3 regions of the Pantoea sp. SGAir0175 genome follow, and region 3 is predicted to be linked to each of the others. Evidence: predicted binding sites of a transcription regulator. Region 3 holds the regulator's gene; each other region holds the start of a gene.

Region 1 (9,804 bases), 2.0 Mb from region 3:
CAACGTGTCGTACGCCATCTTTGGCGGTCTGACGCCGATCAGCGTGACGCTGATGATGTCGCTGACGCCGATGGCGCCGGCCTGGTACGTGCTGGCGCTGGCGCTGATCGGCATGCTGGTGGCGCTGTGGTTATGGCATGACAGCCGCCAGGCTAATGCGCAGCTGGATGTTTCGCTGCATTCATCGTAATGGCAGCGCGCGGAGCGGCATGACGGCTCCGCGCGCCGTTGATTACTCGCCAATCGGCAACACGCTGCGCTCAAACTTCTCGTTCAGCACTTCGCCCATCGCCAGATAAAAGGCGCTGGCACCACAGACGATGCCCACCCAGCCGGCGATGCGCAGCAGCGCCGCGTGATCCAGCAGATGGCCGATAGCCAGCAGCGCAAACAGCAGCGTCAGGCTGGCAAACACAAACTGCAGCACTTTTGCGGCCCGCAGCGTGCCAAAGAACAGAAACAGCGTGAAGAGGCCCCACAGTGCCAGATAAGCGCCGAGGAAATGGCCATCGGCGGCGGCAGCCAGTCCCATTTTTGGCAGCAGCAGAATCGCCACCAGCGTCAGCCAGAAGCTGCCGTAGGAGGTAAAGGCGGTCAGGCCGAAGGTGTTGCCTTTTTTATACTCCAGCAGCCCGGCAAGGATTTGCGCGATGCCGCCATAAAAGAGGCCCATCGCCAGGATAATCACATCCATTTCAAACAGACCGGTGTTGTGTAAGTTGAGCAGGATGGTGGTCATACCAAAACCCATCAGGCCCAGTGGGGCGGGATTCGCCAGCGTGGTGTTGCCCATAATTCCTCAGCAGCAGCGTTATTGTTTATTGGTTTAACGCCCGCGCCAGCAGCGGTGGGGCGCGGGGCGCTGCATCATAATCAGGTGGCTTTTGCCGCACTTTGATCTCACGCGGTAAGAGAATCTAAATTTTTTTTAGTTTTAACCCTTGATGCGCTTCGAAGCGGCCCCATTTAGTTGTCATCAAGCATTGTGAGGCAGCAAAAAAATCTGCCGCAGCAGTTGAAAGTGGTCAGCGTGACCGCATCTCTGCTTCACAACCCAATTTGGCAAAGAATTTAAGTGGGAGACGTTTAGATGGGTAAGATTATTGGTATTGACCTGGGTACAACCAACTCATGTGTGGCGATTATGGACGGTGGCAAAGCACGCGTGCTTGAAAACGCCGAAGGCGATCGCACCACACCGTCAATCATTGCATATACCGGGGATGGCGAAACTCTGGTCGGTCAACCGGCTAAACGTCAGGCGGTGACCAACCCGCAGAACACCCTGTTTGCAATCAAGCGCCTGATTGGCCGTCGTTTCCAGGACGAAGAAGTGCAGCGTGATATCAAAATCATGCCGTACAAAATCATCGGTTCTGACAACGGTGACGCATGGCTGGACGTGAAAGGCCAGAAAATGGCACCGCCGCAGATCTCTGCAGAAGTGCTGAAAAAAATGAAGAAAACCGCGGAAGATTTCCTCGGTGAGCCGGTAACCGAAGCGGTTATCACCGTACCAGCCTACTTCAACGATGCACAGCGTCAGGCGACCAAAGACGCCGGCCGTATCGCGGGTCTGGACGTAAAACGTATCATCAACGAACCGACCGCAGCGGCACTGGCTTACGGCCTGGATAAAGGTCAGGGCAACCGCACCATCGCAGTATATGACCTGGGTGGCGGTACCTTCGATATCTCTATCATTGAGATCGACGAAGTCGACGGCGAGAAAACCTTTGAAGTACTGGCGACCAACGGTGATACCCACCTGGGTGGTGAAGACTTCGACAGCCGTCTGATCAACTACCTGGTTGCCGAATTCAAGAAAGATCAGGGCATCGATCTGCACAACGATCCGCTGGCGATGCAGCGTCTGAAAGAAGCGGCAGAGAAAGCGAAAATCGAGCTCTCTTCTGCGCAGCAGACCGACGTTAACCTGCCGTACATCACGGCGGATGCGACTGGTCCTAAGCACCTGAACATTAAAGTGACCCGCGCGAAGCTGGAATCACTGGTGGAAGATCTGGTTACCCGTTCTATCGAGCCGCTGAAAGTGGCGCTGAACGACGCTGGCCTGTCGGTTTCTGACATCAACGACGTGATCCTGGTTGGTGGTCAGACGCGTATGCCAATGGTGCAGGCGAAAGTGGCGGAGTTCTTCGGTAAAGAGCCACGTAAAGACGTGAACCCGGACGAAGCAGTGGCTGTGGGTGCTGCGGTACAGGGCGGCGTGCTGGCCGGTGAAGTAAAAGACGTTCTGCTGCTGGACGTGACCCCGCTGTCGCTGGGTATCGAAACCATGGGTGGCGTGATGACGTCGCTGATCAGCAAGAACACCACGATCCCAACCAAGCACAGCCAGGTGTTCTCGACTGCTGAAGACAACCAGTCTGCCGTGACCATTCACGTGCTGCAGGGTGAGCGTAAGCGTTCGGCGGATAACAAATCGCTGGGCCAGTTCAACCTCGACGGTATTCAGCCTGCGCCGCGCGGTATGCCACAGATCGAAGTGACCTTCGACATCGATGCTGACGGTATTCTGCACGTGTCTGCGAAGGACAAAAACAGCGGTAAAGAGCAGAAGATCACCATCAAAGCTTCTTCTGGCCTGAACGAGGAAGAGATCGAAAAAATGGTTCGTGACGCGGAAGCTAACGCCGAGTCAGACCGTAAATTCGAAGAGCTGGTGCAGACGCGTAACCAGGGCGACCAGATTGCGCACAGCACGCGTAAGCAGCTGGACGAAGCCGGTGACAAACTGTCAGCGGAAGACAAAGCACCGATCGAGTCTGCCCTGAACGAGCTGAACACCGCGCTGAAAGGCGAAGATAAAGCAGAAATCGAAGCCAAAATGCAGGCGCTGATGGAAGTGTCCAGCAAGCTGATGGAACTGGCGCAGCAACAGGCTCAGGCCGGCGCAGCGGATGCCGGCGACGCTTCGGCGAAGAAAGATGATGACGTTGTCGACGCTGAATTCGAAGAAGTGAAAGATAAAAAATAATTGCCCCTGACCGGGCGCAACGGCTGGCCTGACAGCCGTTGAAACCAGCACGGGCGTCGGAGATTTCTCCACGCCCGTGCGATCATGTTAAGGGCAGAGAAAAATGGCTAAGAGTGATTTTTACGAGATCTTAGGCGTCTCAAAATCCGCCGATGAGCGCGAAATCAAAAAGGCCTATAAGCGCCTGGCGATGAAGTATCACCCGGACCGTAATCCGGGCGATAAAGAGGCCGAGACGAAATTCAAAGAGGTCAAGGAAGCCTACGAGATCCTCACCGATGCGCAGAAGCGTGCAGCTTACGATCAGTACGGTCATGCGGCTTTTGAGCAGGGCGGTGGTGGCGGCTTCGGCGGCGGCTTTGGTGGCGGCGGTGCCGACTTCAGCGATATCTTTGGCGACGTGTTCGGCGATATCTTTGGTGGTGGTCGCCGTCAGCGCGCCTCACGCGGCGCCGATTTACGCTACAACATGGAACTGACGCTGGAAGAAGCGGTACGCGGCGTGACCAAAGAGATCCGCATTCCAACGCTGGAAGAGTGTGATGTCTGCCACGGCAGCGGCGCCAAAGCGGGTACCCAGCCGCAGACCTGTCCGACCTGTCACGGTGCGGGCCAGGTACAGATGCGTCAGGGCTTCTTTACCGTGCAGCAAGCCTGTCCGACCTGTCACGGTCGCGGCTCGGTGATTAAAGATCCGTGCAACGCCTGTCACGGCCACGGCCGCGTTGAGCGCCAGAAAACGCTGTCGGTGAAAATCCCGGCGGGCGTCGATACCGGCGACCGTATCCGCCTCAGCGGAGAAGGTGAAGCGGGCGAACACGGCGCACCGGCTGGCGATCTGTACGTGCAGGTTTCGGTGAAGAAACACCCGATCTTTGAGCGTGAAGATAACAACCTGTACTGCGAAGTGCCGATCAACTTTGCCATGGCAGCGCTGGGCGGCGAGATTGAAGTGCCGACGCTCGACGGTCGCGTGAAGCTGAAAGTGCCGGCAGAAACCCAGACCGGCAAGCTGTTCCGCATGCGCGGCAAAGGCGTGAAGTCGGTGCGCGGCGGTGCGGTCGGCGATCTGCTGTGTCGCGTGGTGGTGGAAACCCCGGTCAGCCTCAACGACAAGCAAAAAGCGCTGCTGCGCGAGCTGGAAGAGAGCTTCGGCGGACCCACCGGCGAGAAAAACAGCCCGCGTTCGAAAAGCTTCTTCGACGGCGTAAAGAAGTTCTTTGACGATCTGACCCGCTAATCGGGTGCGCAGACAGAAACAAGCGGAGAGGCGACTCTCCGCTTTTTTTATGCGCAGTTCTGCCGTGCAGATATTCAACGGCAATGTTTTTTGTCATTCACATCCCCGACAGCCGTTACCTTTCAAAAATACGCGGACACGCTGTAGGGTCGCCATTTATGGCGACCTCAAGCCGTGAAAATCCGCGCTAACAAACGCCTCCTCACGTTGTTAAAACCGGTTCCGTTTTCGCCAATAGCATTTTTCGGCATTGCGCCGAAAATATATCATAGGTATCTTGCAAGGCGTTTAATGAGAATGATTTTCGATAACATGCACCATCAGCGGTGTGCGGTAGCGCAGTAGCGCGGGACCGTCGCTGCAGGGAGAGAAACGTTGCCAAACCCGACTCACTATCGCGCTCCACAACGCGTGCGCAATGAATTACGCTTCCGTCACATCACCGTCGCCAGCAAAACGCGGGTGGCCGATGCCTTCTGGCGCATCGTCTTTAGCGGCAGCGATCTGGCGGGTTTCCACTCGCCCTCTTTTGACGACCACATCAAAGTGTTTTTCCCGGATACGCCGGGCGGTGCGCTGGCGCTGCCACACATGACCGACGAAGGCATCGTCTGGCCTGACGGCGTGCGTCCGGCGGCGCGCGACTATACGCCGCTGGCCTTTAACGGCAGCGATTCGCTGACGCTGGATTTTTACATCCACGACGGCGGCGTCGCCAGCAGCTGGGCGAGTGCCGCTCAGCCGGGCGATCGCATTGCGATGGGCGGCCCGCGCGGCTCATGCGTCGTGCCGGTGGATTATGCCTGTCAGATTTATGTCTGTGATGAGACCGGTCTGCCGGCGTTTAAGCGCCGCTATCAGGAAATGCAGGCACAGCAGATTCATCTGCTGGCCTGTGTTGATGAGCCAGTCGGCCGCGCGTATCTTGGTGACCTGCCGGACGTCACGGTGAGCTGGCTCGGCAGCGGCAAGATGCAGACTGAGGCGCTGACGCCGCTGCTGGACCCGATTATGCTGCCTGCTGATGACTACTTCATCTGGCTGACCGGCGAAGGCGCGGCGGTGAAACAGCTGAGCGATTATTTTACTCAGCAACGTGCGGCGCACAGCGACCTGGTGCGCGCCGTCGCTTACTGGCATCAGAAATAACCGGCGCCCGCCCGCTGCCGCCTGTGTTGAATTTTACCAGGCACCAGACTACTATCAACCTCCCTCAACTGACCCCGGGAAGGCGATGAAACAGCAGCGGGATGTTCCTGAGCACGCCGATGCGGCACAGCGTGCCAGCTGTGCCGGCGCACGCAGAAAGCGGCGCGAAAGGATGCTGGATGCCAGTGATATTCGCCTGCTGATGCTGCACTTTCTGGCCAGCGGCGCGGCGCACGGTTATGAGCTGATCAAATCGGTGGAAGAGTTGTCGAAAGGCGAATATTCCCCCAGCCCCGGCATTATTTATCCCAACCTGACGCTGCTGGAAGAGATGGACGCCATTCGCGTGGTGGATGCCCAGGCCACGCGCAAAGCCTACGCGCTCAACGATGCGGGCCGCGCGCTGCTGGCGGAAAATGGCGAAAACGTGGCGGTGATTATCGGGCGGCTCACTTCGCTGGCGATCCTGGTCAACAACCGCAGCATTCCGCAGGTGGAGCAGGCGATCCATACGCTTCGCTATACGCTCAATCACCGGCTGTCGCAGGAGCAGATTTCACCGGCCACGGTGGACATTGTCGTGGCGGCGCTGCAGGACGCGGCAGAGAAGATCGCCAACAGCTAAGCGCGTTACGGTTTCTTCTTGTCCACGTGCCCCAGTTCGCGATCCGGCCAGCAGACATCGCGCACCCGCTGCTTCAGTGCTGCCGCATCGGGAAAGCCGCCTTCCTGTTTGCGTTCCCAAATTACCTGACCATCAATGCTGATCTCGAACACGCCGCCGCTGCCGGGCTGGAGCGTGACCGCGCTGAGATCGCCAGCAAAGGTATGCAGCAGCTCCTGCGCCATCCACGCCGAACGCAGCAGCCAGTTACATTGGGTACAGTAGTGAATGGTTACTGCCGGTTTATCTGCCATCTTATCCCTCCTGTTAGTGCTTGATTAATCATGGGTTAACAAATTGTGCGCACAAAGATACATCCTGATGCAAATGATATTGATAATGATTACCAATTGCATTAAATTGTTTTCGCCATCATTTTACTCTCTATAAATCCCACAGGCATCCCTGCGGCGCCGCTGCCAGTTATACACGGCAGCTGTGCACTGAAGCGCGCACGACACTGTGCCACAGGTGCCGGGATCGATAACATTATCTGGCCAGCGTGACGCGCTGTTTCACGGTTTTTAGCACAGAGCCGTGGTTTTCTGGCAGCAAATAAGTGAGCGAATACTAACAATTAACCAGGTATTTCGCGCATGTCTTTCAACCTTCAGGGAACTGTTCAGCAGCGTCTGTGTAAAGTCGCTGTTCTTGCTTCAGCCATTCACGCAGCCTGCAGCTATGCCGCCAGCGACAGCAGTACGCTGGCGCGTTCCGCAGAGAACAACAGCAGCAATGAACCGGTAATGACCGTTACCGCACCTAAGCAGCAGGCCGGCAGCAAAACCACGCTCACCGCAAGCGATCTGCAAAAACGCGGCGCCAATGACTTCGGTTCGATTATGCGTTATGAGCCGCTGGTCAGCGCCACTGGCGCGGCAGGCGGTTCGTCAGCCGGTAAAAGCGGCTTTGACCGTGCAGGCTACACCGGCTACAACATTCGCGGTCTGGAAAGTAACCGTGTCGGTCTGGATATTGATGGCATTCCGGTACCGGACGCCACCGGTCGTCCGTACGTCAGTCGCGCCGGTAACAATACCTTCGGTATTGGTCGCGACTACATCGACCCGTATATGTTTGGCAGCGTCGAAATTGAGAAGGGCGCGACATCGGTGGAACAACCTAACACCGCAATCGGCGGTAACGTATCGTTTCATAACAAGTCGCCGGACGACTACCTCAGCAGCGATAAAACCCACTATTTCGATTATCAGAGCGACTACAGTTCGGCAGATCGCAGCTGGCACAACGGCATCACTGCGGCGGCAGGGGATGATGAACTGCGCGGCCTGTTTGTCTACAGCCGCCGCGACGGCCAGCAGACGCGCAACAACAGCGGCGTAAAAGACGCCTACCCGGCCAACTGGCACTCGGATGCCTTTATGACGTCGGGCATCTGGCAGCCAAACGATCAGCACAAGCTGAGCGCCACCTTCGACTACTACCACAAAACCAATCACACCCACTACGATACCTGGGACAGCAGCAGCGGCAATACTATTTGGGGCACTGCGCAACAGCAGAGCGATTCGCGCCGCTGGGGCATTAATCTTGCCGATGAGTGGACGCCGTACAACGAGATGATCGATACGCTGACCACGCGGGTTTACTGGCAGCAAACCGAGGCGCACGACACCACCTGGTTACCGACCAGCGCCAGTCAGTACGGCTTCGTCTACTCTGACTACAACGTCGATACCTTAGGGTTTGACACGCGCGCCAGCAAAACCCTCGGCCGCCACGAACTGAGCGGCGGCGTCAACGCGCGTGTGGAGAACAGCGAGCGTCCGTTCCGCCAGGAGCCGAACCCGGGCACCTTCGGCACCATCACCCAGCCACAGTCGGACAGCCATTCCTGGACCGTGGCCGGTTATCTGCAGGATAAAATCAATTTCGATCTCGATAGCCACAATTTCGCGGTGATTCCCGGCGTGCGCGTTATTCATCAAAGCACCAAACCGAAGAACCTCGGCGATCTGACCAACGGCAGCACGGTGCTGACCGAAGAGCAGGTGGAAAAACTGTACGGCAAGACCAATTCAGACACCGAAGTGCTGCCGTCACTGACCTTCCAGTACGATATCAATCCGGCGCTCACCACCTGGCTGCAATATAAGCGCGGCGTGGAGTTTCCGACCACCAGCCAGCTGTACGGCTCGTGGAACCTTGGTTCAAGCTACGCCGGCAGCGCGCAGTATGCGCTGATTGGTAATGCCGATCTGAAAACCGAGACCAGCAACAATTTTGAGTGGGGTCTGAAAGGACAGCCGACCGACGGCATCACCCTCAATACCTCGGTGTTCTACAACACCTACAAAAACTTTATTGCCTACACCCGCTATCGCCGCGCCACCAATCCGGCGATGTTCGTCAATGTTCCGGCCAACATCTACACCAGTTATCAGGCTGAGAACCGCGACAAAGCCTACATTTATGGGGCGGAGATCAGCACCCGCGTCAACTACGGCAGCTGGTTCCCGACCGTGGATGGCCTGAGCAGCACGTTCGCGCTCGGCTACAGCGAGGGGAAAGCGAAATCCCGCTATCTGGGCGACAAATACATCGATCTCGACAGTGTCGCGCCGCTAAAAGCGATTGTCGGCGTCGCGTGGGACGACAAAGCGCGCGGTTACGGCGCGGCGCTCACCGCCACCTTCGTCAAAGGCAAACAGGCCAGCGCCACCAACCGTGAGAGCTACAGCAACAGCGGGGCGGCCATCAGCGACGCCAGCAGCGAATACATGCGCGTGCCGGGCTACGGCCTGATCGATGCCACCGCGTACTGGCAGCTGACGAAAAATGTCAGGCTGAGCGGCGGTGTCTACAACATTACCGATCGTAAATACTGGGATTACCTCAGCAGCCGCACGCTGACCAGCGCCAGCGCGCAGGAGCGCAACGACATCAATCTGGCCGTGATGCCGGGACGCACCTGGCAACTGGGCGTGAACGTCGACTTCTAATCACTTTTCGCCCTGCGGTGGCGCAGGGCATTTTCACGGGAGCAAGCGCAATGCATCAACGCTATCAACACTATCTGGCGCTGAAAGGCCAGCAGCCAAAAATGTACGCGCGTGATTTAGCCGCGCTGATGGGCATAGGGGAAGCACAGCTGTGCGAAGCGCGCGTGGGCCACGACGCTCAGCCGCTGCGCGCCGATTTTCCGGCGCTGCTGACGGCGCTGGCGGCAGTGGGTGAGACCAAAAGTATTACGCGCAATGCCTGGGCGGTGCACGAACAGGTGGGAACCTACAGCAATCTGCATCTCGGCGAACATGGCGGGCTGGTGCTTAATCCGCGTGCGCTCGACCAGCGTCTGTTTCCCGCGCAGTGGCACAGTGCTTTCTTCCTGCACGAGCAGACCGCGCACGGCGAACGGCAGAGCATACAGATTTTCGATCGTCACGCTGATGCGGTGCTGAAAATCTACACCACCGCGCACACGGAGATGCCGGCGTGGCAAGCGTTGATTGAGCGCTTCCGGCTGGCGCACGCGCCTCAGCTGCAGCCGCAGCCCGTCAGCGCCACGCCATTCAGCGACAGGGTGGATGCCGGCACTGTCGAAGCGGAGTGGCGTGCCATGACCGATGTGCATCAGTTCTTTGGCCTGCTGAAGCGTCACCATCTCTCGCGGCCGCAGGCGTTTCGCGCGGTGCCGGATGATTTAGCGCGTCAGGTGAGCAACACCGCGCTGGCAACGCTGCTGGGCCAGGTTCAGCAGGATGGCAATGAAATCATGATTTTCGTCGG
Region 2 (9,804 bases), 650 kb from region 3:
CGAGGCGGGCGCGGGCAGGGCGCGGCCTTTTTCGCGCCAGAATTCGCCGTCACGGGTGTAAGACGCCGATTGTTGATAGCGCTGATACTCGTCAACCACGGCGCTGAACGGAATAAACGGTGTCGGCTCAGGCGGCTGCTGCTGTAAGGCGGCGCTGTACAGATTGGCGATGCGGCGCGTCAGCGCGGTAAAGCTGAAGCCATCCACCACCAGATGGTGATAGCGCTGATACCAGAACCAGTGCTGTTCGCCGAGGCGGAACAGACGATGGTGCCACAGCGGTGCGCCACTCAGCACACGCAGGTCGCCCTGCATATCGGCACGCATCAGGGCGCGCGCGGCGGCAGCGGCATCCGCTTCGCTGCGCAGATCAACGATGTCTGGCAGGCTGAAGGTCTGCGGCTGCGGCCACTGTAGCGGCTCGCCGTCGATTTCGCCGAACGCCATATTCAGGGTATCGGCTTCCTGCATGCCGTCGACGATGGCCTGCGCCAGCAGCGCGCTGTTGATGTCGCCGCGCAGTTCGACAAAGTGCGCGACCGCGTAAGCGTTGTGATGGCGGCTGAGCTGGTCGGCGATCCAGATGCCAGGCTGCGCCGCCACCAGCGGCAGAGTTTGTTGGTCAATCATAGTGTCGTTCATCAGAGAATTTACTGTCGCTCCGGTTCACGTCTGGCGTGATGAATGAATTTGGATTGCGCCACAAAGCTTGCAGACCGTCGAGCAGGCCACCGCGCCAGCACAGCGCGTCATGGCCGCCCTCGACCGGCTGGTAATGCACCTGATAGCCGGCAGCGGTAAGTTGTTGTTGTAATTGTTGATTGGCTTGCAGAATCAGGCCTTCACGCTGGCCTGCCTCCAGCCAGAAACGCAGCGGCTGGCGAGGTGCCAGGCCATGGTCCAGCGCCTGCAGCAGCCAGCCATGCGGGTTACCGCGCTCCGGCCACCAGAAGGAGCCGGACAGGCTGAGCGCATTACCAAAGGTGTGGGGAAAGTGCAGTGCGGCAAACACCGCGGCCAGACCGCCGAAGCTTTGTCCGGCAACCAGCGTGCGCGCTGGCTGCGCATCGTACGGCATCCAGCGTGCCACCTGCGGCAACAGCTCCTGCTGCACCGCCTGCCAGAATTGCGGATTGCATGGCAGCTCGCGGCTGCGGTGTTCGCGATCGATGATGTCGATAAACAGGTAGACCGCTGGCGGCAGCTTGCCCGCGGCGGTCAACTGCTGCAGCGGGCCGGCGATCGGCATCTGCTGCGCCCAGAACTGACCATCGAGCAGTATCGCCAGCGGACGCGGGCCGTGCTGCGCCTCGCCTGTGGCGTACAGCCACACCCGGCGACGATTGCCGAGCAGCGCGCTGTCCCACTGCTGCTCCTGCAGCGTCAGCGCCGGGGCGCGGCCCTCATCCACCGCACGCCACACCTGCTGGTCGGGCGCGTCAGGCAGGTGCAGCGGTGACACGCCCATGCCGCGCCCGCCGGACCAGCTGCGCAGCGGATTGAGCGCATCGGCCTGCGCGGCAGGGAATTTTTCGCGCCACCAGTGGCGCAGCGCATGCATGTCAGGCTCGCCGCTGAAATCGCTGGCCTGCCGATCCGGCATCAGGCAGTAGCTGCCGCGCCAGTGTGACGGCAGCACGGTTTGCCAGTACCAGACATCGCTACTGGCGACGCGCATCAGCGATTGCGGCGGGCGCCGCTGGTGGTGATCGGTCACGCCGGTGATGTTGATCCACACGCGCTGGGTGTGGGAGGTGGTTTCACTGCCTTGCGGATCGCGCCAGAAGAAGGTCACCAGACAGGTGCCATCCTGCTGCGGCTCAATGCGCGGAATGCCCTGAGTCTGTTGCTCCTGCCACCAGGCTTCGCTACCAATTCCATCATTTCGCCAGGTCATAGGGGCTGCCAGTCGCCGTCTGTACGGGGAGGTTTACATAGGATTGATAAATAATACTATTGATAATTATTTGCATTTGCAATAGGGTGACTGCGCTCAAAATGAGCACGCACGTTCCGTCTGGCACCCGGTAAGTCATGGGATTCAGCAAAGGATGGCCCTGCCAGGTGTGAACGGCTGCGCGATAAAGACAGGGATCTTCTCACCGGCTCGCCAGTCACTCCGCTGTGGCGCAGAACTGGCCTTCCAGGAATGAAAAAAATGAAGCATTACTCGCGGTTAACCTTCGCTATTTTGATCGAACTGGGGCTCAGCGCCTCACTGCTCTCCGGCAGCGCCTGGGCAGCAGAGACTTCCAGCAAGACGACTTCCAGCAACGCCTCTTCTCCCGACGCCAGCGCAATGGACGGTGGCACCTTAATGGTGACGGCCCAGCAGCAGACGCTGCAGGCACCGGGGGTTTCCACCATCACCGCCGATGAGATCAAAAAGCATCCGCCGGCGCGCGATGTCTCAGAAATTATCCGTACCATGCCGGGGGTTAACCTGACCGGTAACTCGACCAGCGGCCAGCGCGGCAACAACCGTCAGATCGATATTCGCGGCATGGGACCGGAAAATACCCTGATTATGGTGGACGGCATGCCGATCACCAGCCGTAACTCAGTGCGTCTCGGCTGGCGCGGTGAGCGTGATACGCGCGGCGATACTAACTGGGTGCCGCCGGAGATGATTGATCACATCGACGTGATTCGCGGGCCGGCCGCGGTGCGCTACGGTAACGGCGCGGCGGGCGGTGTAGTGAACATCATCACCAAAAAGTACAGCGATCAGCAGTGGCACGGTTCGTGGAATACCTACTTCAACGCGCCGGAACACAAATCGGAAGGGGCGACCAAACGCACCAACTTCAGCCTTGAAGGGCCGCTGGGCGACGACTTCAACTTCCGGCTGTATGGCGGCTTAGCCAAAACCCAGGCCGACGCGTACGACATCAATGAAGGGCACGCGGCAGCGCGCACCGGCAGCTATGCCGGCAGCTACCCGGCAGGCCGCGAAGGCTCGGTAAACAAAGACATCAATGCGTTGCTGAGCTGGGCGTTTGCGCCCATGCAGACGCTGGAGCTGCAGGCCGGTTACAGTCGTCAGGGCAACCTGTACGCGGGCGATACGCAGAACACCAACACTAACGCACTGGTAAAGAGCCTGTACGGCGATGAAACCAACCGTCTGTATCGCCAGAATATTTCACTGAAATGGACCGGCGCGTGGGATAACGGCATCAGCACCAGCAGCTGGGCGCGCTACGAGAAAACCCGCAATACGCGCATTAATGAAGGTCTGGCGGGCGGCACGGAAGGGATCTTCTCCAACAGCGGGTTCAATACCATCCAGCTGGACGATGTGCTGCTGCACAGTGAAATCAGCCTGCCGTTTGAGCTGGGCGTCAATCAGACCGCGACGCTGGGCACCGAGTGGAACCAGCAGCGCATGAAAGATCCTTCGTCGACCACCCAGGCTGCCAGCAACGGCGCTGTTCCAGGCATCGCCAGCACCGGCCGCAGTCCTTATGCCCAGGCGGAGATTTTCTCCCTGTTTGCCGAAGACAACATGGAGCTGACCGACAGCACCATGCTGACGCCGGCGCTGCGCTTCGATCATCACTCCATCGTTGGCAACAACTGGAGCCCATCGCTTAACCTGTCACAGGGGCTGGGCGATGACTTCACGCTGAAGATGGGGATTGGCCGGGCCTACAAAGCGCCGAGTCTGTACCAGACGAACCCGAACTACCTGCTGTACAGCAACGGCCAGGGCTGCGCCGCCAGCACCGGCGCCTGCTATCTGCAGGGTAATCCGAATCTGAAGGCGGAAAACAGCATCAATAAAGAAGTTGGGCTGGAGTGGAAGCATGAAGGTTATCAGGCCGGTCTGACCTGGTTCCGTAACGACTACCGCAACAAGATTGAAGCCGGTTATGCGCCTGCAGGTAAAGCCTCTAACGGCACCACGGATATCTATCGCTGGGAGAACGTGCCGAAAGCGGTGGTGGAAGGGCTGGAAGGCACGGTCAATGTTCCTTTCTCTGACAGCGTGATGTGGAATAACAACTTCACCTACATGCTGCAGAGCAAGAACAAGGAGACCGGCGATCGTCTGTCGATCATTCCGGAGTATACGCTGAACTCGACGCTGAGCTGGCAGGCAACGCAGGATCTGTCGCTGCAAACCACCCTGACGTGGTACGGCACCCAGACGCCGAAGAAGTACGACTACAAAGGACAGCCGGTGACCGGCAGCGCCACCGACAAAGTGAGCCCGTACTCGCTTGTCGGCCTGAGCGGTACTTACGATATTAATAAGTACGCCAGCGTGACGCTGGGCATCGATAACCTGTTCGATAAGCGCCACTTCCGTGAGGGCAATTCGCAAACCACCGGTAACGCCACCACCGGCGCTTATCTCTACGGTGCCGGTGCCAATACCTATAACGAATCAGGCCGTACTTACTATATGAGCCTCAACACCCACTTCTAATGGCGTTCAGCCAATCAGTTGCGTTGGCAAACAGCAGCGGGCGACCAGTCCGCTGCTGTCTTCGCGGTTCACCAGTTCCAGCCTGCCGCGATGCATCTGCACAATACGCAGCACAATGTTCAGGCCCAGGCCGCTGCCGCCATAGCGTTGATCGCGCCGCCGGAACGCCTGCGTCAGCTCTTCTGCCGCATCGGCATCAATACCCGGCCCCTGATCCCACACTTCAACCCAGACCTGCTGTTGCACCTGACGCAGCTTCACCTGCACGCTGCTGCCTTCCGGACTGTAGCGTGATGCGTTCTCCAGCAAATTGCGCAGCATCAGGCGCAGCAGCACCGCTTCACCCTGCTGCGGCACATCGTCGCCGTCTGGCCAGTGCAGCGTCTGCTGACGCTGGGCATACAGTTCAGCCATCTCCGGCATCAGCGGCTGCATGATGTCACGCTGCCACTGCAGCTGCTGATAGTGGCCGCCCGCCAGCGCCTGACCGGCGCGCGACAGCATCAGCAGCTGTTCGACGGTATGCATCAACTGGTCGATACGCTCAATCAGCATGGCGCTTTGCGGCACCTGCTGCTGATGCAGAAGTTCAAGATGCAGGCGCAGCCCGGCCAGCGGCGTACGCAGCTCGTGCGCGGCATCGGCGGTGAATAATCGCTCCTGCTGCAGCGTGTGGTCGAGACGGGAAAACAGCTGGTTGATGGAGGAGGTGACCGCAACGATCTCATCCATCTCGGAGTAAATCGGCAGCGGCGTCAGGTTGTCGGCTGAGCGGTGGGCAAGGCTGTCCTGTAGCGATTTGAGCGGACGGATAATCCAGTTGATGGCCCAGAACGACAGCAGCAGCGTCAGGCTTACCATCACCAGCGAAGGCAGCAACAGCGAGGCGATGGCCTCACGGATCTCATTCTCCACGCGATCGTTACGCGCCTGGGCCGACAGGGTTTCGTTGACGAGGAAACTGATCTGTTCGCGGCTTTCGTGCCACAGCCAGATGGCGCTCATCACCTGGCAGGTGAGGAGAATCAGCGCCAGCATAATCAGTAACCGCTGACGCATGCTGTTCATTCGCGCAATTCCAGCCGGTAGCCAACGCCGCGCACGGTTTTGATGCGATCTTTCCCCAGCTTGCGGCGCAGATTATGAATGTGAACTTCTAAAGTGTTGGAGCCGGGATCGTCGTTCCAGCTGTAGAGATCCTGCTGCAGCGTTTCTCGATGCACATTCTGCCCCACGCGCATCAGCAGGCGGGTGAGCAGGGCGAACTCTTTGGGGGTGATCTCCAGCGGCAGATTTTCCAGCAGCACCTGCTGCGAGCTGAGATTGAGCGTCAGATCGCCCTGCTGCAGCAGGTTGTCGCTGTGCCCCTGATAGCGGCGGATCAGCGCGCGCACCCGCGCCTGCAGTTCTGCCAGCGCAAACGGCTTGACCAGGTAATCGTCGGCACCGGCGTCCAGCCCGTCGACGCGATCCTCCAGCGCATCGCGCGCGGTCAGGATCAGCACCGGCACCGCGATGCCGTCGCGTCGCCACTGGCGCAGCAGCGTGGCGCCATCGCGATCCGGCAGACCAAGATCCAGCACGATCAGGCTGTACTGGCTGCTGCGCAGCAGGGCGTTGCTTTCCGCCGCGCTGCCAGCGCAATCCACGGCGTAGCCCTCGCTGCTCAGCGCCTGCGCCAGGCCCGATTGTAATAACGCATCATCTTCAACGATCAACAGTTTCATTAGTTGTTCTTGTTAATGTCGGTATAGAGCCGGCTCTCAAAGCGCACCAGCGGAATCCGCCGCGTTTTCTGGTCTTCCGGCGGTACCGCATAGCCAGAGAGGAACTGGACAAAGGCCACGCGCGCACCGCTCGACGTGGTGATGAACCCAGCCAGATTATAGACGCCCTGCAGCGAACCGGTTTTTGCCGACACTTTGCCATCCAGCCCCGCTTCGTGCAGACCGCCGCGATACTGCAGCGTGCCGTCATAACCCGCCAGCGGCAGCATCGAAATATAATTCAGCGTAGCGTCATTTTTGGCGATGAACTGCAGCACCTGCATCATGGTATCCGGCGCGATCAGGTCGTGACGCGACAGGCCGGAACCATCCACCTGAATACTGTTGCCGAGGTCGACGCCGGCTTTTTCGCGCAGCACACGCCTGACCGCATCCGAACCGGCGCGGAAGGTGCCCGGCACGTTAAAGTAGTGATGGCCGATGGTGCGGAACACGGTATCAGCGATCATGTTGTCTGACTTTTTCAGCATGGTGTGCAGCAGGTTGTGCAGCGGTGCGGACTGCGTTGAGGCCAGCACCGTGCCCGGTGACGTCACCTGCGTCTGGCGCACTAAATGGCCGCTGTAATCAATATCGGCGTCGCGCAGCTGCGCTTTAAGGATCTCGCCGGCCCACGCGGCGCCATCCTGCACGGCAAATGCCAGGGGCAGCGGTTCCGCACGCTGGCGCATACAGCCGGTCAGCGTGTAGCGATTGAGCTCGCCGGGCACCACGTCCAGTTCGCAATACTGCCCGTCACCGCTGTTGCGTCCGATCGTGCGCACCTGACTGAACATGTGCGCCGGATAGTAAGAGGCGATGCGCACAAAGGCGTTTTCGCCGGGCGTATTGGCACTGTAGAGCGAAACCGAGAAGCAGTTTTTATCAACAATCGCCGCACCTGGCGGGGCGCTGAAACACTGTGTCAGATCGTTCCACGGCCAGCCTGGCGCCATATCGTGACTGGCGAACACCGAGGTGTCGATCACCAGATTGCCTTTGATATGGTTGATGCCCTGCTTTTTCAGCGCCGCCACCATATTGCGCAGATCCTGGCGGCTGAGCGTCGGATCGCCGGCAAAGCGCGCCACCAGGTCGCCATTTAAGGTGCCATCGCTGACCGCGCCTTTGGTCTCCAGCGTGGTCTGAAAACGGAAGTCCGGGCCAAGCTCCAGCAGTGCCGCCAGCGCGGTGATCACTTTCATGGTGCTGGCCGGCAACGCCATCTGTTTGCCGTGATAGTCGATTATCGGGGTGGATGCGCCCACTTTTTGTACCATCAGCGCCAGGTTTGCGCCGTCTGGCAAATACTGCATGTATTCTTCAACGGGTGCTGCTTGTGCCTGCAGCATAAACGCACAGGTTAATCCGGTAACAAGTCGTGAAAATCGCATAATCTCGCGGTAACTGACGGGTGAAGGCGTCAATACTATGTCCCCGGACGGTGCAAAGTAAACAATGACCCACAGGGAACTCTGGGGTAAAATACGTATCAAAATGCAAAACCGATACCTGACCCGGAAAGCTTTCCGGGTCAGGATTCTTTTGCTTGTGAAAAGAGGTTACGCGCCGCAGAAGCCGATCTTCTGCTGTCACCGGTCAGGATGACGCCGTTAACCAGGATAGATGACGAGGAGCCAAAATGAATCAGATTCCGATGACGTTGAAAGGCGCTGAGAAGCTGCGTGAAGAGCTGAACGAACTGAAAACCGTTAAGCGTCCGCGCATCATCGCCTCTATCGCCGAAGCCCGTGAGCACGGCGATCTGAAAGAGAATGCCGAATACCACGCCGCGCGCGAAGAACAGGGGTTCTGCGAAGGGCGTATTCAGGAGATTGAAGCCAAGCTCTCCAATGCACAGGTGATTGACGTGACCGCCATGCCGAAAACCGGCCGCGTGATTTTTGGTGCCACCGTCACCGTGCTGAATGTCGATACCGATGAAGAGTTTACTTACCGGATTGTCGGTGACGACGAAGCGGACTTTAAACAGAACCTGATTTCCGTGAATTCGCCGATGGCGCGCGGTCTGGTGGGCAAAGAGGCCGATGACGTGGCTATTGTCAAAACCCCAGGCGGCGATGTGGAATATGAAGTGCTGAAAGTGGAATACATCTAAGATATTGCTACGCTTTGAAATGCGCAGCTGCATATTGTAAAGAAAGGAAAAAGGCCGCGCTGCGGCCTTTTATCCCATGCAGGAGCATGGCACTTTCTCTGCCCGTCGGACGAGCCGTAACGGTACGCTTAACGTGGCAGAGTAATTTTGCGCTCTTTGGCAGGGCGATACAGCACCAGCACGTTGCCGATGACCTGAACGTTGTTTGCCTTAGTTTCACGCACGATAGCGTCCACGATCAGCTGCTTGGTTTCACGATCTTCCGAGGCAATTTTTACCTTGATCAATTCGTGATGTTCGAGCGCCTGTTCGATCTCGGCGAGCACGCCTTCAGTCAGGCCATTGCCGCCCAGCATGACCACTGGCTTCAGTGGATGGGCAAGGCCTTTCAGGTGCTGTTTTTGTTTGGTACTCAGATTCATCGTATTTTTTGCTTACTCAGGGATTGAAAACGGTTCATTCTACCGCCATCTCGGGTATATCGCCAAATCAACGCGACCCATTGCGTGCTGATTTATCGCTACGATGACGATTTAACTGGAAATATTATGACGGGTAAAAAGCGTTCGGCCAGTTCCAGTCGCTGGCTTCAGGAACACTTTAGCGATAAATATGTGCAACAGGCACAGAAAAAAGGGTTGCGCTCGCGCGCCTGGTTTAAACTGGATGAAATTCAGCAGGGTGACAAGCTGTTCAAACCCGGTATGACCGTGGTTGACCTGGGCGCTGCGCCCGGCGGCTGGTCGCAATATGTGGTACAACAGATTGGTTCGGGTGGCCGTATTATTGCCTGCGATCTGCTGCCGATGGATCCCATCGTTGGCGTTGACTTCCTGCAGGGCGATTTTCGCGACGAAGCGGTGTTGAAAGCGTTACTGGAGCGCGTGGGCGACCATAAAGTGCAGGTGGTGATGTCGGACATGGCGCCGAACATGAGCGGTACGCCTGCAGTCGATATCCCGCGTTCCATGTATTTAGTTGAACTGGCGTTAGAAATGTGTCGGGATGTACTGGCACCTGGCGGCAGTTTTGTAGTGAAAGTGTTTCAGGGAGATGGCTTCGATGAATACCTGCGGGAAATTCGCTCCCTGTTTACGAAAGTGAAAATTCGTAAGCCGGACGCTTCGCGATCACGTTCGCGCGAAGTGTACATTGTGGCGACAGGGCGCAAACTGTAGCCCTCCATACCGGAATCAAAGCAAGGCGAAACGGCGTTTATTCTGATGCGTAATTCTGAGTTTCAGGCTAAACAGGCAAAATCATCAGCGCCGCGATTCCAGGTATGAAGGATATATAGTACCCTACGCTGTCTGTTAACACCGTTGTAATATGAGGTTAATCCCTTGAGTGACATGGCGAAAAACCTGATTCTCTGGTTAGTCATCGCGGTCGTGCTGATGTCAGTATTCCAGAGCTTTGGGCCCAGCGAGTCGAATGGCCGTAGGGTTGATTATTCAACCTTCCTGTCGGAAGTGAACCAGGAT
Region 3 (9,804 bases):
GCTGGAGTCGTGCATTCGTGACGACCTCAACGAGAACGCGCCGCGCGCTATGGCGGTGCTGGATCCGCTGAAAGTGGTGATCGAGAACCTGCCGGCCGGGCATGAAGAAATCATCAGCATGCCGAACCATCCGAACAAGCCGGAGATGGGCACGCGTGAGGTGCCGTTCAGCCGTGAGGTGTGGATCGATCGCGCCGACTTCCGTGAAGAGGCCAACAAGCAGTACAAACGTCTGGTGCTGGGTAAAGAAGTTCGTCTGCGCAACGCTTATGTCATTCGTGCCGAGCGCGTGGCGAAAGATGAAGCCGGCAACATTACCTGCATCTACGCTACCTGCGATGTCGACACCCTGAGCAAAGATCCGGCCGATGGCCGCAAGGTGAAAGGCGTTATCCATTGGGTGTCGGCGATTCACGCGCTGCCTGCCGAATTCCGCCTGTACGATCGTCTGTTCAGCGTGCCAAACCCGGGCGCGGCCGAGGATTTCCTCACCACCATTAACCCGAACTCGCTGGAGATCAAACAGGGCTTCGTTGAGCCGGGTCTGCGTGCCGCCAGTGCGCTGGCACCGTATCAGTTTGAGCGCGAAGGTTACTTCTGCGCTGACAGCGTGTACTCGCAGCCGTCGAAACTGGTGTTCAACCGCACCGTGGGTCTGCGTGATACCTGGGCAAAAATCGGCGAATAATTTTACTGCTTGATAGCACGATATGATCAGCAAAGGGCGAGCAATCGCCCTTTTTTATTGCCCGTTATCTGCAAACGGGAATCGATTATGCTGAACCAGACAAAAAACAGTAATTGCGCGCGATTACGACTAATCTGACTTTAATAAAATTAACTAATTTACCCGTGTGAAATCGTTATTTTCAGGTAGGCTATGCGCTCTTAAATGTTGCTGTGCGGGTTAGCGAAGGAAGAAAAATGACAAGTCTCGCTCTGGAAGCCAAACATAGCGTGGTGGTTTTACATCAGCTTATCGAACGTATTTTTAATCAGGCCGAAGGCAGCGATGACAGTATGGACCTGCTGCTGTCGCACTTTCATCCCGACTTCAAAATGGTGACGCCGCAAGGCAAACAGCTCGATCTCAATGACACTGAAACCCTGTTTCGCAAACTGCACGGGCAGCGGGAAGGGATGCGAATCGCCACCAGTGAGCATGCCATCATTTCCCAGCAGCAGCAGGAAGTGACCATTCAGTATCACGAACTGCAAATGCTTAACGGCAACAACCAGACCCGCATTTCGCTGGCGGTGCTGGACTGCAGCACGCCGGTTCCGCGCTGGCGCTATTTGCAGGAAACGCTGGTCGCCTGAACGCAGCCATAAAAAAACCGGTGCCTGGCACCGGTTTTTTTATACTGCATAGCATATTCAATTACTGATCGTGGAGCGTCTCGTCTTCGCGGCAGTCTCCCAGCGCACAGTGGCCGTACAGATACAGGCTGTGGTTGCTGAGTTTGATACCGTGGCGTGTTGCAATCTCACGCTGACGCGTTTCGATAGATTCATCGCTAAACTCGATCACTTTGCCGCAGTCGAGGCAAATCAGGTGATCATGATGATGCTGCTGGGTCAGTTCGAACACGGATTTCCCGCCTTCGAAGTTATGACGCGTCACGATGCCGGCGTCGTCAAACTGGTTCAGAACACGGTATACCGTCGCCAGACCAATCTCTTCGCCCATGTCGATCAGGCGTTTGTACAAATCTTCCGCACTGACATGATGGGACTCGGGTCCGGGTCCCTGAAGCACTTCCAGAATCTTCAGTCTGGGCAGCGTGACTTTCAGGCCAGCCTTTTTCAATGCGGAGTTGTTGTCAGTCATGCGGATATTGTCCTGTTACTTTGCTAGTCACTTACGGCGCAAAGGCCTTGAATGTGTGGTCAACGCGCATTCTCATTTGCGTCTCATTATAGAGCTCAGCCTGCGAAATGAAAACCGGCTGCGGCGGACAATTCCCCGGATGCTGTAAGGAGAAATGTCGTGAACCTCAGCGGGATCGTGCAGATCGATGTTCCTTTTCGCGCAGTCTCAGTCTGATGCCCGAGGAATAAGCAGATGACCGTTGCGGGTATTCTACAGAATTGAGGGAAAAAGTTAAAAAACCATAGCTATTATTTTTATAGGTAATTCCATTGCCCGATGTGAGCCAGCGCCCACATCGGACAGGAAAGCATCAGGCTTCGATGATCGCCTGCAGCTGCAGCTCGTCAAAGATCTGCTTAACCCATTTGTCGACGCGCTCGTTAGTCAGTTCAGGCTGACGATCTTCATCGATGGCGAGGCCGAGGAAGTGTTTGTCGTCTGCCAGACCTTTAGAGGCTTCGAAGTGGTAACCTTCGGTTGGCCAGTGGCCCACAATCACTGCGCCGTTTGGCTCAATGATGTCGCGAATGGTGCCCATCGCGTCACAGAAGTACTCGGCATAATCTTCCTGATCGCCGCAGCCAAACAGCGCTACCAGCTTACCGTTGAAATCAATCTCTTCCAGCGTCGGGAAGAAGTCATCCCAGTCGCACTGGGCTTCACCGTAGTACCAGGTCGGAATACCCAGCAGCAGAATATCGAATGCTTCGAGATCTTCTTTGGTGCTCTTAGCAATGTCATGCACTTCGGCGACATCTTTACCCAGTTGTTTCTGGATCATTTTTGCAATGTTTTCAGTGTTGCCGGTATCGCTGCCGAAGAAAATGCCTACGATTGCCATGGAGTGAGTAACCTCTTAAATCCTGATTGTGAAAGTAAGTCAGAAGACGACACAGTTATGCGAATGATAGCAGACCGGCGAAAAGCGCGGAATGTGTAAAGCGCTGAGTTTGTGTTCCAGCGTGCGGTCTGTGCACGTTACGCCAGTTTGAGCTGCGCCAGCAGCATTTGTTCAATCAGTTCACTGCGGCTGATGTTCTGCTGCTCGGCCAGCGTATTAAGCGCGTCGACCGCTTCGCTGGACATTTTCAGCTCAACGCGGCGCAGGCCGCGCACCCGGTCGCGCTTCAGCTGGTTGCGCTTATTAATGCGCAGCTGCTCATCACGCGACAGCGGACTGGTTTTAGGGCGACCGGGACGCCGCTCGTCTGCGAAGAGATCGAGCGTGGTACGATCTGTCTGTTCTTTTGCCATGGTTTGTGAAACTGCGTGGGCGCGAACGGCGGAAAGGCGCTGCGCGATTTAAACATTTATCGGCCCGACCGCGGCGAAAAAAGCATCCGCGGCAAATTTTTAGCGCGACATCATACTCCAGCGCCCGGCGCGACGCCAACCCTAAACCGCCCGTAGCAAGCTTTTGCTTTTACAGGTTAAAAAAGCGGCGCACCGCGCGCAGTACGGCATCGGGTTTTTCGGCATGCACCCAGTGGCCGGCACCGCTGATAATGTGCGCCTGCGCCTGCGGGAACTGGCGCAGCAGCGCATCACGGTGCTGATTGTCCAGATAGGGTGAATCACCGCCGCGAATAAACAGCGCCGGATGAGGCCACGCGGGCACCTCCTGCCAGCCGGAGAGCACCGGATAATTGTCCCACAACACCGGCACGTTAAAGCGCCATTCGCCTTCATGGAAAGATTTCAGAATGAACTGAATCACGCCTTCTTCGCGCACGTGTTCACGCATCACGTCGGCCGCAGCGCTGCGGCGCGTGACGCCAGCTGCGCTGACCGCGCGGATTGCCGCGAAGATCTCATCGTGACGTCGCGTCTGGTAATCCACCGGCGCGATATCGATCAGCACCATTTTGCCAATCCGTTCGGGCGCAACGGCGCTCAGCGCCATGGCAATTTTGCCGCCCATTGAGTGGCCGATAACATCGACCCGTTCGATGTGGTGCGCATCCAGCGTGTCAACCATATCCTGCGCCAGCGCAGCGTAGTGCATCTCTACGCTGCGCGGTGACAGGCCGTGGTTACGGACATCCACCTGCAGCGTGGGCCGTGCATCGCGCACGCCGCGCGCCAGTACGCCGAGGTTATCCAGGCTACCAAACAGGCCATGAATTAACAGAATGGGCTGGCCATCAGGGGCAGATTGTTCAGTTTGCAGACGGGCGTTCAAAATCATGGCTAAAGTTCTTTCGGTTGAGACCTGGGCTTAGGGTATCATGGATTCACCTGTCCCGGCGCCAGGCGGTCAGGCATTAGGGCATATTCCGACTTTTGCCCGGAAACGATGCCAGCGCTACCGGCTGTCGCGGATTTAACTTTATAATCCTTATGTTAGAGCCCGCTCACATTTTGCACGACCGGATTTTGCTAAGGCCGTTGCAGAATAGCGTGGTTCTGCCATTTGCCAGAATCGTACGGAAAAAGATGAAAACGATTGAAGTTGACGAAGAACTCTACCGTTATATTGCCAGCCACACCCAGCACATTGGTGAAAGCGCGTCGGACATTTTGCGCCGCATGCTGAAATTCACCGCCGGCCAGAGCGCACCTGCTGCGTCAGCGACCAGTGCTGCGGTAAAAGAAGCGCCAGCTGTACGCAGCGAAGCGCGTCCTCAGGATCGCGTGCGCGCCGTGCGTGAGCTGCTGCTGTCTGACGAGTATGCGGAGCAGAAGAAGGCGGTTAATCGCTTTATGCTGATCCTGTCAACGCTCTATCGTCTTGATCCGGCGGCGTTTGCTGATGCTACTGCTTCGCTGCAGGGCCGCACCCGCGTTTACTTTGCGGGCGATGAGCACACGTTGTTGCAAAATGGCACCCATACTAAGCCGAAGCACGTACCCGGCACGCCGTACTGGGTGATCACCAATACCAATACAGGTCGTAAATGCAGCATGGTGGAACACATCATGCTTGCCATGCAGTTCCCGCAGGAACTGGCAGAGAAAGTTTGCGGCACCATTTAAACCGAAGCGTCAGGGAGAAGCGCCAATGGCCAATCACCCCCGTGCCGGGCAACCTGCCCAGCAGAGCGATTTGATTAACGTTGCACAATTAACCTCGCAGTACTATGTCCTGAAGCCGGATGCGGCGAACCCGGACCATGCGGTGAAATTTGGCACCTCCGGCCACCGCGGCAGCGCGGGACGTCATAGCTTCAACGAAGTACACATTCTGGCGATTGCGCAGGCGATCGCTGAAGAGCGTAAAAAGAACGGCATCACCGGCCCGTGCTACGTAGGTAAAGACACCCATGCGCTGTCTGAGCCGGCGATCCTGTCAGTGCTGGAAGTGCTGGCCGCTAACGGCGTTGATGTGATTGTGCAGCAGGACAACGGCTATACGCCGACGCCGGCGATCTCCAACGCCATTCTGGAGCATAACAAGCGCGGCGGCGCGCAGGCGGACGGCATCGTCATTACCCCGTCGCACAACCCGCCGGAAGACGGTGGCATCAAGTACAATCCGCCGAACGGTGGACCGGCTGACACCAACGTCACCAAAGTGGTGGAAGATCGCGCGAATCAGCTGATCAAAGGTGAGCTGAAAGAGGTTAAGCGTCTGGCGCTGGATCAGGCGTGGGCCAGTGGCCACATCGTTGAGCAGGATCTGATCCAGCCATACGTTGAAGGTCTGGCGCAGGTGATTGACTTCCCGGCGATCCAGAAAGCCGGCCTGAAAATCGGTGTCGATCCGCTCGGCGGTTCCGGCATGGCCTACTGGCAGCGCATTGCTGAGCACTACCAGCTGGATCTGACCATCGTCAATGATGCCATCGACCAGACGTTCCGCTTCATGCATCTGGATAAAGATGGCGTGGTGCGCATGGACTGTTCGTCCGAGTGCGCGATGGCCGGTCTGCTGGCGTATAAAGATAAGTTCGATCTGGCCTTCGGTAACGATCCGGATTACGACCGTCACGGCATCGTCACGCCCGCCGGTCTGATGAACCCGAACCACTATCTGGCGGTAGCGATCAACTACCTGTTCCAGCACCGTCCGCAGTGGGGCAAAGAGGTGGCCGTTGGTAAAACGCTGGTTTCCAGCGCGATGATTGACCGCGTGGTGAACGACATTGGTCGCAAGCTGGTGGAAGTCCCGGTCGGCTTCAAATGGTTCGTGGATGGTCTTTTCGACGGCAGCTTTGGCTTTGGCGGGGAAGAGAGCGCCGGCGCCTCGTTCCTGCGTTTCGACGGCTCCGCCTGGTCAACAGACAAAGACGGCATCATCCTGTGTCTGCTGGCGGCGGAAATCACTGCGGTTACCGGTAAGAACCCGCAGCAGCACTATGATGAGCTGGCCGCGCGTTTTGGTGCGCCAAGCTACAACCGTCTGCAGGCACCTGCCACTTCTGCGCAGAAAGCGGCGCTGTCGAAGCTGTCACCTGAAATGGTCAGCGCCGATACGCTGGCGGGCGACCCGATCACCGCACGTCTGACCGCGGCACCGGGCAACGGCGCCTCGATTGGTGGTCTGAAAGTGATGACTGAAAACGGCTGGTTTGCCGCGCGTCCGTCCGGTACCGAAGACGCCTACAAAATCTATTGTGAAAGCTTCCTCGGCGCTGAGCATCGCCAGCAGATCGAGAAAGAAGCGGTAGAAATTGTCAGCGAAGTGCTGAAAAACGCCTGACAGGGCGGCACGCATGACATGAAGGCCGCGCTCGCGGCCTTTTTTTATGGCATAAAGCGATAGCCGATGCCGGTTTCCGTCAGCAGATGACTGGGCTGGGTGGGATTGGCTTCCAGCTTTTGCCGCAGGTGTCCCATATAGATGCGCAGATAATGGCTGTGTTCGACGGCGTTAGGGCCCCAAACCTGGTTAAGCAACTGGCGCTGGGTCAGCACCTTACCGGCGTTATTCAGCAGCAGGCTGAGCAGACGAAACTCGGTCGGCGTCAGATGCACTTCCTCACCGCTGCGCAGCACGCGTCGCGCGGCGAGATCGACACTCACCTCGCCAAACTGCACCAGCGGCTCCGGCTGGCTGCGCTGATGACGACGCAGCGCCACGCGCACGCGCGCCAGCAGTTCGCCGATGCCAAACGGCTTAGTGAGATAGTCGTCAGCGCCGGCATCCAGCGCCTCTATTTTATCCTGCTCGTCACTGCGTGCTGACAGCACAATTACCGGCATGCTGCTCCACTGCCGCACTTCGCGGATGAAGGCATTGCCATCGCCGTCCGGTAAACCGAGATCGAGAATCACCAAATCCGGTTTGCGCGTAGCCGCTTCAATCAGGCCGCGCTGCAACTGCTCCGCTTCCACAATCTTCAGGCCTTCGCTCTCCAGCGCCAGGCGCACGAAACGGCGAATCTCCTTTTCATCTTCGACAATCAAGATGGTCGTCACGCTGACTCCTGCGGCAAATAAGGTTAACGCATTACTTTAACAATAAACCGCGACGGCGTCCGTCACGATCTCAGTAACTCGCTGTGATCCAAAATTTTACAAAAATGTAACTTCCTTTCATCCCGGCCAGGAAATGACTGAAAAAAGATCAAAATAGTGGTCGGATGAGTAGTAAAATTACACAACCAGGCGTAATATCTGAGGCAGATCACATTTCATAGCAAAATTTACCACGAGGAGGCATTGATGTATCAGGCATATCCACTCGCCAAAATTGTGCTGCGCCGTGTGCTGGTGGTATTGATTGGCGTACTGGCGCTGCCAGTGATGCTGTTCCGCCAGGATCGCGCGCGCTTCTACAGTTATCTGCACCGCATGTGGTGCAAAACCAGCACCAAACCAGTCTGGCTGGCGCAATCGGAAGCGGCAGGCGGTATCTACTGGTAACCTCCGGCTTCGCGGTGATAACCCGGTGACCTCGCTCGAGGCACCGGGTTTTTTTATCTTAAAGTGGTGCGACAAACGCATTGTCCCGCTGTTATCTCGCGGCATTTCAGCTACACTTAAACCTCTACAAGATTTTGGAGGTTGTACAAGTATGAGCGAGAAAATTCCTGTAGGTATCAGTGCCTGCCTGCTCGGGGATAGCGTCCGATTCGATGGCGGCCACAAGCGTTTTGCCTTTGCGACTGACGAGCTCGCGCCATTTGTGCGCTTCGAACCTGTCTGCCCGGAAATGGCCATCGGTCTGCCGACGCCGCGCCCGGCGCTGCGGCTGGTCAAACAGAGCGACGATCAGATCCACCTGTGTTTCAGTAAAGACGGCGGGGAAGAGCTGACCGACGAAATGGCCCGCTGGTCTGCGGAGCGCGTCAAATCGCTGCACCACCTGTGCGGCTACATCCTGTGTGCCAAATCGCCGAGCTGCGGACTGGAGCGCGTGCGCGTCTACGAGCCTGACACTAACAACAATCGCAAAGCTGGCACCGGTGTGTTCACCTCGTTCCTGCAAAAAGAGCTGCCGTGGCTGCCGCTGGAAGAGGATGGACGCCTGCACGATGATGCGATCCGCGAAAACTTTATGGGGCGCGTCTATGCGCTGCATGAGTTCAACGAAATGTGGCGCAGCGGGCTGACGCGTCACAAGCTGATTGCCTTCCACAGTCGCTACAAACTACTGCTGCTGTCGCATGCGCAGGATGAGTACCGCGAGATGGGACGGTTTGTCGCGGCAATGGAACAGTGGGAGTCACTGGATGCGTACGCCTTCGAATACCGTAACCGTCTGATGCACCTGATGTCGCACCAGGCGTCGCGCCGTAATCACACCAATGTGCTGATGCATGTACAGGGCTATTTCCGGCCGAAGCTGAGTTCACCGCAGCGTCAGGAGCTGGCGCAGCTTATTGACCGCTACCGTCGCGGTGTGCAGCCGTTGCTGGCCCCCATCACCATGCTGAAACATTACATGGCAGAGTTCCCGCACCCGTGGCTGGCGCAGCAGCGTTATTTCGATCCCTACCCGGAAGCGCTGCGTCTGCGCTACGGCCAGTAAACACGGAGCGTTATGAGCACTCATTTAGTCTGGCTGCGTAACGATTTGCGCATGAATGATAACAGCGCACTGGCCGCGGCCTGCCGCGACAGTCAGGCCGAGGTGCTGGCGCTGTTCATCGCCACGCCCGGCCAGTGGCAGCAACACAGCATGGCCCCCAAACAGGCGGCTTTTATCCATCAAAACCTGTGCCTGCTGCAGCAGTCGCTGGCAGAACGCGGTATTAAGCTGCACTTTCATCAGTGCGATGACTTCGCCGCGTCGGTCGACTATCTGGCGACCTTCTGCCAGCAGCACAAGGTGGATGCGCTGTTTTACAACTATCAGTATGAATTCAATGAGCGCCAGCGCGATGCTGCGGTTGAAAAGCAGCTCGATCAGCAGGGCGTGGTGTGCCAGGGATTCGATGACAGCCTGCTGTTACCACCGGGCAGCGTTCAGACCGGCAGCAACAGCATGTTCAAAGTGTTCACGCCGTTCAGCAAAGCGTTTATCCGGCGTCTGCAACAGGGGCTGCCAGAGTGCCACCACGCACCGAAAGCGCGCGCCGGGGCACCCGTGGCCGCCGGCAAAAAAATAGCGGCATTCGATTATCCTGTGGAAAAATTCGACGAAACCTGGTTTCCCGCCGGAGAAGAGGCGGCGCTGAAGCAGCTGCGCCAGTTTGCCCAGCAGCGGGTGGAAAAATATGACCAGCAGCGCGACATACCGGCGATTGACGGCACCAGCCGCCTGTCGCCGTATCTGGCGATTGGTGTGCTGTCACCGCGTCAGTGCCTGCATCGCATTCTGAAGGAGCACCCGCAGGCGCTGAACAACGGCAGCGCGCTGGTGTGGCTGAATGAACTGGTCTGGCGCGAATTTTATCGTCACCTGATGGTGGCTTTTCCGGCGCTGTGTAAGCATCAGCCGTTTGTCGACTGGACGCGCAACGTCAGCTGGCAACAGAATGAGCAACACCTTACCGCCTGGCAGCAGGGCAAAACCGGTTATCCAATTGTCGACGCAGCGATGC

What was found. Region 3 encodes Fur, which represses iron uptake genes when iron is present. Its sites were predicted from a motif close to ATAATAATGAGAACNACTATCAA; they were not measured.
Region 1: C1N56_RS03575 (siderophore-interacting protein) is a predicted target of Fur. The motif match lies at 4,527-4,549, and genes of this name have one in related genera.
Region 2: fes (enterochelin esterase) is a predicted target of Fur. The motif match lies at 1,951-1,973, and genes of this name have one in related genera.

The regions. Positions count from the first base shown of each region.
Region 1 covers NZ_CP028081.1:781,943-791,746, forward strand. The annotation lists gene C1N56_RS03555 (MFS transporter) at 1-190, shown strand, start outside; gene satP (acetate uptake transporter) at 233-793, opposite strand; gene dnaK (molecular chaperone DnaK) at 1,091-3,001, shown strand; gene dnaJ (molecular chaperone DnaJ) at 3,105-4,241, shown strand; gene C1N56_RS03575 (siderophore-interacting protein) at 4,617-5,390, shown strand; gene C1N56_RS03580 (PadR family transcriptional regulator) at 5,476-6,015, shown strand; gene C1N56_RS03585 (SelT/SelW/SelH family protein) at 6,021-6,308, opposite strand; gene C1N56_RS03590 (TonB-dependent receptor domain-containing protein) at 6,651-9,017, shown strand; gene C1N56_RS03595 (hemin-degrading factor) at 9,068-9,804, shown strand, end outside.
Region 2 covers NZ_CP028081.1:3,560,260-3,570,063, reverse strand. The annotation lists gene C1N56_RS16760 (enterobactin synthase subunit F) at 1-630, opposite strand, end outside; gene fes (enterochelin esterase) at 623-1,897, opposite strand; gene C1N56_RS16750 (TonB-dependent siderophore receptor) at 2,159-4,435, shown strand; gene pmrB (two-component system sensor histidine kinase PmrB) at 4,442-5,503, opposite strand; gene pmrA (two-component system response regulator PmrA) at 5,500-6,162, opposite strand; gene dacB (serine-type D-Ala-D-Ala carboxypeptidase) at 6,162-7,595, opposite strand; gene greA (transcription elongation factor GreA) at 7,844-8,320, shown strand; gene yhbY (ribosome assembly RNA-binding protein YhbY) at 8,449-8,742, opposite strand; gene rlmE (23S rRNA (uridine(2552)-2'-O)-methyltransferase RlmE) at 8,869-9,498, shown strand; gene ftsH (ATP-dependent zinc metalloprotease FtsH) at 9,673-9,804, shown strand, end outside.
Region 3 covers NZ_CP028081.1:2,910,683-2,920,486, reverse strand. The annotation lists gene glnS (glutamine--tRNA ligase) at 1-688, shown strand, start outside; gene C1N56_RS13645 (hypothetical protein) at 925-1,320, shown strand; gene fur (ferric iron uptake transcriptional regulator) at 1,382-1,831, opposite strand; gene fldA (flavodoxin FldA) at 2,184-2,714, opposite strand; gene ybfE (LexA regulated protein) at 2,852-3,127, opposite strand; gene ybfF (esterase) at 3,297-4,061, opposite strand; gene seqA (replication initiation negative regulator SeqA) at 4,310-4,849, shown strand; gene pgm (phosphoglucomutase (alpha-D-glucose-1,6-bisphosphate-dependent)) at 4,875-6,515, shown strand; gene kdpE (two-component system response regulator KdpE) at 6,560-7,234, opposite strand; gene C1N56_RS13605 (YbfA family protein) at 7,481-7,681, shown strand; gene C1N56_RS13600 (YbgA family protein) at 7,833-8,789, shown strand; gene phrB (deoxyribodipyrimidine photo-lyase) at 8,802-9,804, shown strand, end outside.